Regions from separate parts of the Arthrobacter sp. 10N44_2 genome, predicted to be linked through region 2. Evidence: riboswitches for the same ligand, from Rfam matches in the RefSeq annotation. Region 2 holds a riboswitch; the other holds the start of a gene.
The links. A riboswitch is a leader RNA that binds a small molecule or an ion and turns the genes downstream of it on or off. The one in region 2 is predicted to bind thiamine pyrophosphate.
Positions count from the first base shown of each region.

Region 1: another riboswitch for thiamine pyrophosphate. It lies ahead of thiO (glycine oxidase ThiO); the one in region 2 lies ahead of AC1DBX_RS08785 (ECF transporter S component).

Region 1 covers NZ_JBFTHT010000002.1:1,219-5,493, reverse strand. Annotated here, with positions in the region: gene AC1DBX_RS02990 (RNB domain-containing ribonuclease) at 1-451, opposite strand, end outside; gene AC1DBX_RS02985 (ferritin-like fold-containing protein) at 490-1,164, shown strand; gene thiE (thiamine phosphate synthase) at 1,202-1,900, opposite strand; TPP riboswitch at 1,927-2,047, shown strand; gene thiO (glycine oxidase ThiO) at 2,041-3,351, shown strand; gene thiS (sulfur carrier protein ThiS) at 3,348-3,584, shown strand; gene AC1DBX_RS02965 (thiazole synthase) at 3,590-4,275, shown strand, end outside.
Region 2 covers NZ_JBFTHT010000006.1:81,788-86,062, forward strand. Annotated here, with positions in the region: gene AC1DBX_RS08760 (Na+/H+ antiporter subunit E) at 1-58, shown strand, start outside; gene AC1DBX_RS08765 (MrpF/PhaF family protein) at 55-333, shown strand; gene mnhG (monovalent cation/H(+) antiporter subunit G) at 365-715, shown strand; gene AC1DBX_RS08775 (DUF4235 domain-containing protein) at 823-1,086, opposite strand; gene AC1DBX_RS08780 (heme-degrading domain-containing protein) at 1,126-1,671, opposite strand; TPP riboswitch at 1,859-2,002, shown strand; gene AC1DBX_RS08785 (ECF transporter S component) at 2,069-2,716, shown strand; gene AC1DBX_RS08790 (ABC transporter ATP-binding protein) at 2,745-4,275, shown strand, end outside.

The DNA of each region.
Region 1 (4,275 bases), on a different contig from region 2:
GTTCGAACTCCCAGACGAACGCCGCGCACAGCTGCCCGGCGAGCAGGCTGCCGGCGGCCTCGCTGATGATCTCCGGATGCAGCGGAATCCGGCCGTCCGGGGTGTAGAAGGTCTGGCCGCGGCGCCGGGTCTCGGCGTCCAGCGCCCCGCCCGGGGCGACAAAGGAGGGGACGTCGGCGATGGCGTAGAAGACCTTGTAGCCGCCGTTGCTCCGTTCGATAAACAGGGCCTGGTCCAGGTCGGTGGACGATGCCGGATCGATGGTCACGAACTCGACGTGCGTGAGGTCAAGGTCCGGGAGCTTGTGCTCGGCCACCGCCGCCTCCGCGTCGCGCAGCACATCCTCGGGGAACGGGCCGGGCAGTTCCAGCGTGGTGCGCAACGCCTTGAGTGCCCCGGCAAGCTGGTTCTGCTGCTCGTGGACACTGGGGGTCAGGCGATGATGGGACACGAAAATCAGGGTAGCCCGATTTCCGCTATTAGTCTTGGATGATGAGCGCAACTGCGGACGATCCTGCCCTCTACAACAGCTTCATTGCCGACCTGCTGGGAGTCTTGGCGTACGGCGAGCTTTCCGCCTTCGAGCGGCTGTCCTCGAGTGCCCGGTATTCGCCCACGCTGCATGACCGTGCGTTGCTGGGCAGGATGGCGGTGGTCGAGTTCCAGCATTACGAACTCGTCCGAATCCGGCTCGAACACATGGGCCTGGATACGGAGGCCGCCATGCTGCCGTTCCAGCCCGCGGTGGACCACTTCCACGAACGCACGCGCCCGTCGGACTGGTACGAGGCCCTCATGAAGGCCTACGTGATCGACACGGTCGCCGCGGACTTTTACAGCGTCGTGGGCCGGTACGTCGACGCCGCGACCCGTGAGTTGATCGGGCAGGTTCGCTCCACCGGTGAGTCCACGGCCGTGCTGCAGGCGCGCATCAAGGCGGCCCTGGCCGATGACCCCCGGCTGGCGTCGCGCCTGGCGTTGTGGGCCAGGCGTCTGCTGGGGGAAGTACTGAACCACGCCCAGCGTGTCAGCGCTGAGCACGCGTTCCTCGGCGGACTGTCGGGGCTCGACGACGCCGGCGCCCGGGCGCTGGTCAATGGCCTGGCGGCCGAACTTGCAGCGAACCACGCGCGCCGGATGACGGAGCTGGGTCTCGCCGGATAGTTTCAGTGCCGGCCGGCATTACGGTCTGGGGACCTGCTTAGGATGCGGCGGCGTCCAGCGCCGCCAGCAAGGCTCCGGCGGCGTGGGCCGGATCAGTGGCGTCGGTGATCGCCCGGACCACGACGATCCGCCGGGCACCGGCATCGACTACCTGCTCCACGTTACTGAGGTCGATCCCGCCGATCGCGAACCACGGCAGCACGCTTTCGTCGACCTTGCCGGTTCCCTCCGCGTCCGCCCCGCCGATCGCCTGGGCGGCGTAGCGCACCAGATCGAGGCCGACGGCGGCGCGTCCGGGCTTGGTGGGCGTCGCCCACACGGGGCCCACACAGAAATAATCGAGCCCTTTGCGGCCTGGCGCGGCAGCGATGGCGGCGTCCACCTGCTTCGGGCTGTGGGTGGACAGGCCGATCACGGCATCCTTGCCGAGAAAGCCGCGGGCGGCGTCGAGCGAAATGTCCTTCTGGCCGACATGGAACACCGGAGCCCCGGACAGGGAGGCGATGTCCGCCCGGTCATTGACGGCCCACAGCCGCCCGTGGCGCTGCGCCGCGGTGTGCAGGACCTCCAGCAGTTCCAGCTCCTCGGAGGCCTCGAGCGACTTGTCGCGCAACTGGATGATGTCCACGCCGCCGGCGAAGGCGGCGTCCACGAAGTCCTCGAAGTCGCCGCGGTCCCTGCGGGCGTCGGTGCAGAGATAGAGGCGGGCGGTGGTGTGGAGAGGGTCCTGGCTCATGGGACCAGCCTAGTTCCTCTAAACTGGGCGCATACCGCGGGAGCCCGCAGCAGCCATGTCGCCGCTGCCCGGCTGAGAGGGCGTCAGAGCCGACCGCTTGACCTGATCCGGCTAGTACCGGCGTAGGGAAGGAATTCTTCATGGGCACACGAGCAGGCCGTGCAGCCGGAGCCGCAAATGACGCCGCCGCCCAGGTTTGTGACACAGGGACCGGTACCGCAGAGGGAATCATCGCGGGGGACACGACTGCCGACGTGGCCGTGATCGGCGGCGGGGTGATCGGCCATGGCATCGCGTTCGAGGCCATCCGCTCGGGCCGATCCGTGGTCCTGATCGATGATGCTCCCGGCAGCGGAGCCAGCTGGGCCGCGGCCGGCATGCTGGCCCCCGTGAGTGAACTGCACTACCAGGAGGAACAGCTCCTGGAACTGATGCTTGAAGCCTCCCGGTTGTGGCCAGGATTCGCTGCGGCTCTAGACGCCGGTGCCGCTGGCGCGGATTCGCCGGCAGGTACCGGCTACTTAACGACGCCGACCCTGGCGGTGGGGGCCGACGCGGCGGACCGGCGCGCGCTCGCGGACTTGAGGGAAGTCCAGCAGGCATGCGGCCTGGCCGTGGAGCCGCTGACAGTGCGCGAGGCGCGCACCCGGGAGCCCCTGCTGAGTCCCGGCATCTCGTGTGCCTTCGACATCCCGGCCGACCACCAGGTGGACCCCCGCCTGCTGATCACCCGGCTCGCGGGCGTGCTCGGTGCGGAAGGCGGCAGCTTCGTCCGGCGGCGCGCGGCAGGCCTGCTGTGGCAGGACGGACAGGTGGCGGGTGTGCGGTTGGCCGGCGGCGGTACCGTGCGGGCTGCCGAGACCGTGGTCGCCAACGGGCTCGGCGCCGCCGCGCTCGAGGAGCTGCCGGCCGGGCTGGCGCTGCCGCTGCGGCCCGTCTACGGCGACATCCTCCGGCTCCGCGTGCCTCCGCATCTGCAGCCGCTGCTCACGGCCACCGTGCGGGGCATGGTGCGCGGCATCCCGGTGTACATCGTCCCCCGCCAGGACGGCACCGTGGTGATCGGGGCCACCCAGCGGGAGGATGGACCGTCGGATCCGCACGCAGTTTCCGCCGGCGGCATTTACCAGCTGCTGCGGGATGCCCAGCAGCTGGTGCCTGCGGTCGCCGAGCTGGAGCTTTTGGAAGCCACGGCGCGGGCGCGGCCAGGAACCCCGGACAATGCCCCGCTGCTGGGGCGGGTCGCACAAGCGGACGGCGGCGACGTCCCGGGACTCATCATCGCCACAGGATTCTTCCGGCACGGCGTCCTGCTGACCCCCGCCGCTGCCGCCGTGTGCCGGCAACTCATGGACTTCACGCCGGACCCGCGCTGGGCCGGGTTCCGCCCCGACCGTTTTTCCCGCCTCCCGGTTACGTCCGGGGACAGCCCCAAGAAGGAAGCAGCATGAACATCCGACTTAACGGAACGGATCAGAGCGTCGCCGACGGCGCCTCCGTCTCCACACTCGTCAGCCAGCTCACTGGCCGGAGCATCGGCCCCGACGGCCGCGCCGCCGACGGGCGGAAGCTCGGTGTCGCCGTCGCCCGCAACGCCGAAGTGGTGCCGCGCAGCCAGTGGCACGCCACGGCGCTCGCCGACGGCGACGACGTCGAACTTGTCACGGCAGTCCAGGGAGGATGACCAGCATGAACGAGACGACGTTCGCAGGAACACAGGCCGTCCCCATGACCGGTGCGGTGGCCGATCCGTTCGTGGTCGACGGCGTAAGGCTCGGCTCCCGCCTCATCATGGGAACCGGCGGTGCGCCGAGCCTGGACGGGCTCGGGGCGGCGCTGGTGGCGTCCGGGACGGAGCTGACCACGGTGGCGATGCGCCGCTATTCGCCGGCGGAGACGGGCTCGCTGTTCCAGCTGCTCGAGGACCATCAGATCCGGGTACTGCCCAACACGGCAGGCTGCTTCACCGCCAAGGACGCCGTCCTCACCGCCGAGCTGGCGCGGGAGGCCCTGGAAACGGACTGGGTCAAGCTCGAAGTCATTGCCGACGAGCACACATTGCTGCCGGACGCCGTCGAACTCGTGGACGCAACCGAACAGCTCGTGGCCCGAGGCTTCAAGGTCTTCGCCTACACGAACGACGACCCCGTGCTTGCCCTCCGGCTCGAAAACCTCGGCGCGACGGCCGTGATGCCGTTGGGCGCCCCGATCGGCACCGGACTGGGCATCCTGAACCCGCACAACATCGAGCTGATCGTCTCGCGCGCGTCCGTGCCCGTGGTGCTGGATGCCGGGATCGGCACGGCCTCGGACGCTGCCCTAGCGATGGAACTCGGCTGCGACGCCGTGCTGTTGGCTACGGCGGTGACCCGTGC
Region 2 (4,275 bases):
CCGGATCATGGGGACCAAAGCCGAACTTTCCGCCCTGACACAGGAGACCCCCGCATGATGCAGACCGTCCTGACGGTGACCGCCGTCGTACTGTCCCTGGCCGCCGCGGGGGCGATCGTCCGGATCGCGCGGGGGCCCTCGCTGCTGGACCGGGTTCTGGCCGCCGACGTGCTGCTGGCCATCTTCGGCGCGGCCCTGTGCATCGACATGGCCGCCAACCGGCACCTGAACAACCTGATGCTGCTCGTTGCGATTTCCCTGATCGGATTCGTCGGCTCGGTCACCGTGGCCCGGTTCGTGGCCGACAGGCGGGAGGGCGTCCGTGAATCCTGACACAGTGATCGACGCCGTCTCCGCCGTGTTCATGGTGACCGGAGCCCTGATGTCCCTCGCGGCCGCCATCGGGCTGCTGCGATTCCCGGACCTCATGAGCAGGATGCACGCGGCCACCAAACCGCAGGTCCTCGGCCTGTTCCTGCTGCTGGCGGCCCTCGGCCTGCAGATGCGCACCTGGTCGGTGTGGCCCGTCCTGCTGGTGGCCTGGCTCTTCCAGCTGCTCACCGTCCCCGTGTCCGCCCACATGGTGGGTCGGGCCGGCTACCGGACCAAGCACCTGCACCCGGAGCTGCTGAGCTCCGACGAGCTCGAGGCGGTAGTCCAGAAGGCCGCCCAGCAGGCGGCCACGCACGGAGCGGACGACGACGACGACCGCTGAGCCCCGTCTGGCCAGGCGGACCCGGCCGCACGTCGCCCCGTCCGGCCCGGCGGACCCGGCCGGGGCCTTCGACTGCCGCGGCGGGCGCCGCGGCCAGTCGCGTCAGGTCAGACGACGTCCTGGGTCTTGGCGAAGCGGGTGATCGCGCGCTGGGTGCCGCGGTTGGCGAGCACCTGGATGATGGCGCTGACCGAGGCGGAGATCAGGGCGAACGTCAGGGCCGAGCGCAGGGTGGTGGGAACGTCGTCCTCCTGGCCCTTGGGCGGCTTGTTGCCCGTGGACTTTTCCCACATGGTGTCCACCAGCTTGGTGCCGGCAAAGCCGGCCAGGAGGCTGACGCCGGTGCCGAGCAGCTTGATGAGGATGTTCATTCTTCGGTCTCCTTGGGACGGGAACGGTTTTCCCCTAGCCTAGCGTTCCGGGGTGAGGACCATCCGCAGGGCCTCGACCACGAGTTCGTGATCCGCCTTCTGGGGCAGGCCGGAGACGGTGACGACGGCGACGGCGCCCGTGCCGCGCACGTAAATGGGAAACGCCCCGCCGTGGGCGGCGAACTCCGACTGATCCCACCAGGCGTTGTCCTCGATCCTTCCGCCGGCAGCGCGGGCCCGGAGGCCCACCAGCAGGGACGGGACCTCGTACCGCATGGCGGTGCGCTTTTTGGCGTTGATCCAGCGCTCATTGTCCGGTGTGGCGCCGTCCAGCGCGGCGTGGAAGAGCACCTGCTCGCCTTTGGTGATGTCGACGGCAATGGGCAGCGAGCGTTGCCTGCCCAGCTCGACAAGGAGGAGCCCGAGGTCCAGGGCGTCATCCTTGCTGAACGACGCGAACTGGAGCGCCTCTATCTCGGCCAGCACGCGGCCAATGAGCGCCGCCAGGGAACCCCGCGGCTGCGGCTCATTGGAGTCGGGATCGTATTCCCCGGAGGGATCTTGGGTGACCGGTGTGTGCGACAAAATATTCCAGCTTTCCGGTGGGTGACGAGGCCGCCCGCTGGCGGGTCCGGGGGTCCGGCACGACGACTCTACCAAGAGGGATTTCCGGGCCGCCGGGACTGCCGCCGTCCGGTCCACGATTGTGACGGCACACCACTGAAATCCCGGCCGTCCGGGTGTAAACTGAGCCAGCCCACAAGGGCGAAAATAATTACGACAGGGGAGCGCCGCCGTCGGGCATCGCCGGAAAAATCCGGGGAAACCTTTGGTGGGCGCTGAGAGTGCGGACAGCCGCAGACCCTCGAACCTGATCCGGTTAGTACCGGCGCAAGGGAGTCGAGTTCTCAGGATGCGCGGAGGGCGGCGGAAGCCGAGACCGGCCGGCGCACCCTCCCCTCCTGTTCCTCAGGAGGACGACATGACAGATATTTCAGCACAGCATGGTTCCGCCAGCCGTTCATCCGCCCGGCGCAACTACAGCTGGCGCGTGGTGGACATTGTGGTGGCCGCGTTGATCGCCGTTGCCGGCGGCGTCATTTTCTGGGCCTGGTCCCAGGGCGCGAACCTGATCTCGACTCCGGTCAACGCGGTCTACCCGCCGTTGAGCGGACTCTACGCCGGCGGCTGGATGATCCCGGCGGTGCTGGGCATGCTCATCATCCGCAAGCCGGGCGCCGCGCTCTTCTGCGAAACCGTCGCGGCCACCGGCGAGCTCATCATGGGTTCGCAGTACGGCACCACGGTGCTGATCTCCGGCATCCTGCAGGGCCTCGGCGCCGAACTGGTCTTCGCGGCCTTCCTCTACAAGAAGTTCAACCTGCCCGTCTCCGTGCTGGCCGGCGCCGGCGCTGGCCTCTTCTGCGGCCTGAACGACTCCTTCCTGCCGTGGGGCTGGAACATCGCCTACGAAGCCGGCGACAAGCTCGCCTACATCGTCTTCACCACGATCTCCGGCGCAGTGATTGCCGGCGGACTGGCCTGGCTCGCCACCCGCGGCCTGGCGAAAACCGGAGTGCTGGGCTCCTTTGCCTCCCGCAAGGCCGCCACGGAGCCCGTCTTCTCCTGAGCCCCGTCGCTGAATCCTGCAGAGAATCATGAGATCTTCACCGGGCGTCCGGCCGGCCGCCGTCACGGCCCGCGGCTGGGGCTGGCGGCATGCCGGACGGACCAGGCCCGCCGTCAGCGGCCTTGACCTGGACATCCAGCCGGGGGAGCGCGTGCTCCTGCTGGGGCCCTCCGGCGCCGGCAAGTCGACGCTGCTCCACGCCCTGGCCGGCGTTCTGGGCGACGGCGCGGCCGGCGACTCCGGGGACCCCGGCGACTCCGGCGACTCCGGCGAAGCCGAAGATGCAGACGAGACCGGCAGCCTCCTGATCGACGGTGCCGCGCCACGGGCGCAGCGCGGCCGCGCCGGGCTGGTGCAGCAGGACCCGGAAACGCAGGTGGTGCTCTCCCGCCTCGGCGACGACGTCGCCTTCGGGGCGGAGAACCTCGCCGTCCCGGCGGCGGAGATCTGGCCGCGCGTGCGCGAGGCCCTCGACGACGTCGGGCTGGGACAGCTGCCGCTGGACCACCCGACGGCGGCCCTCTCCGGCGGCCAAAAGCAACGGCTCGCGCTCGCCGGGATCCTCGCGATGCGGCCAGGGCTGCTGCTGCTCGACGAGCCGACCGCCAACCTCGACCCCACGGGCGTCCTGGAGGTCCGCGACGCTGTGGGCCGCTGCCTGGACAAGACAGGCGCCACGCTGGTGGTCGTGGAGCACCGGGTGGGGGTCTGGAAAGACCTGGTGGACAGGATCGTGGTGCTGCAGCCAGGGTCCGCCACGGACTCCGCGGTCTTGATTGACGGACCGCCGGACCGGGTCCTGGCCGAGGCGCGGGACATGCTCATCGGTGCGGGCGTCTGGGTGCCGGGCTACGTCCCGGCGACGCGGATGCGGACACCGGCGCGGGGCGCGGGACAGACTCTGCTCGCGGCCGACGCGCTCGCGGTGTCCCGCGAACGGCCGCGGCGGGCCGGGCTGCGCGACGGCTTCCGCACCATCGCGCCGCGTCCGGTCCAGTCCGGGGTCTCGGTCCGGGTCCGCGCCGGCGAGGCGCTGACCATCACCGGACAGAACGGCACAGGGAAGTCCACCCTGGCGCTGACGCTGGCCGGTCTCCTGCGGCCCGTCGCGGGAACAGTCTCGGCCACGGCGGAGCTGAGCAGCCCCGCCACCGGTCACTCCAGCGGTCGCTCCAGTGGCCGCGTACGCGACGGCGCCGGACCCGATCCCTACCGGTGGAAGGCCCAGCAGCTGATCGCCAGGATCGGAACCGTCTTCCAGGAACCCGAGCACCAGTTCGTTACCGGCAAGGTCCTCGACGAGCTCATGTTCGGACCGCGCCACCTCGGCTACGGCGAAGACCGCGTGGACGAACTGCTGGAGCGGCTGCGGCTGACGGAGCTTGTGGACGCCAACCCCTACACGCTCTCCGGCGGCGAGAAGCGGCGCCTTTCGGTAGCCACTGTGCTGGCGGCGCACCCCCAGGTGCTGGTCCTGGACGAGCCCACCTTCGGCCAGGATGCCAATACCTGGGCCGAACTCGCCTCGTTCCTCTCCGAGCTCCTCGACGCCGGCACCG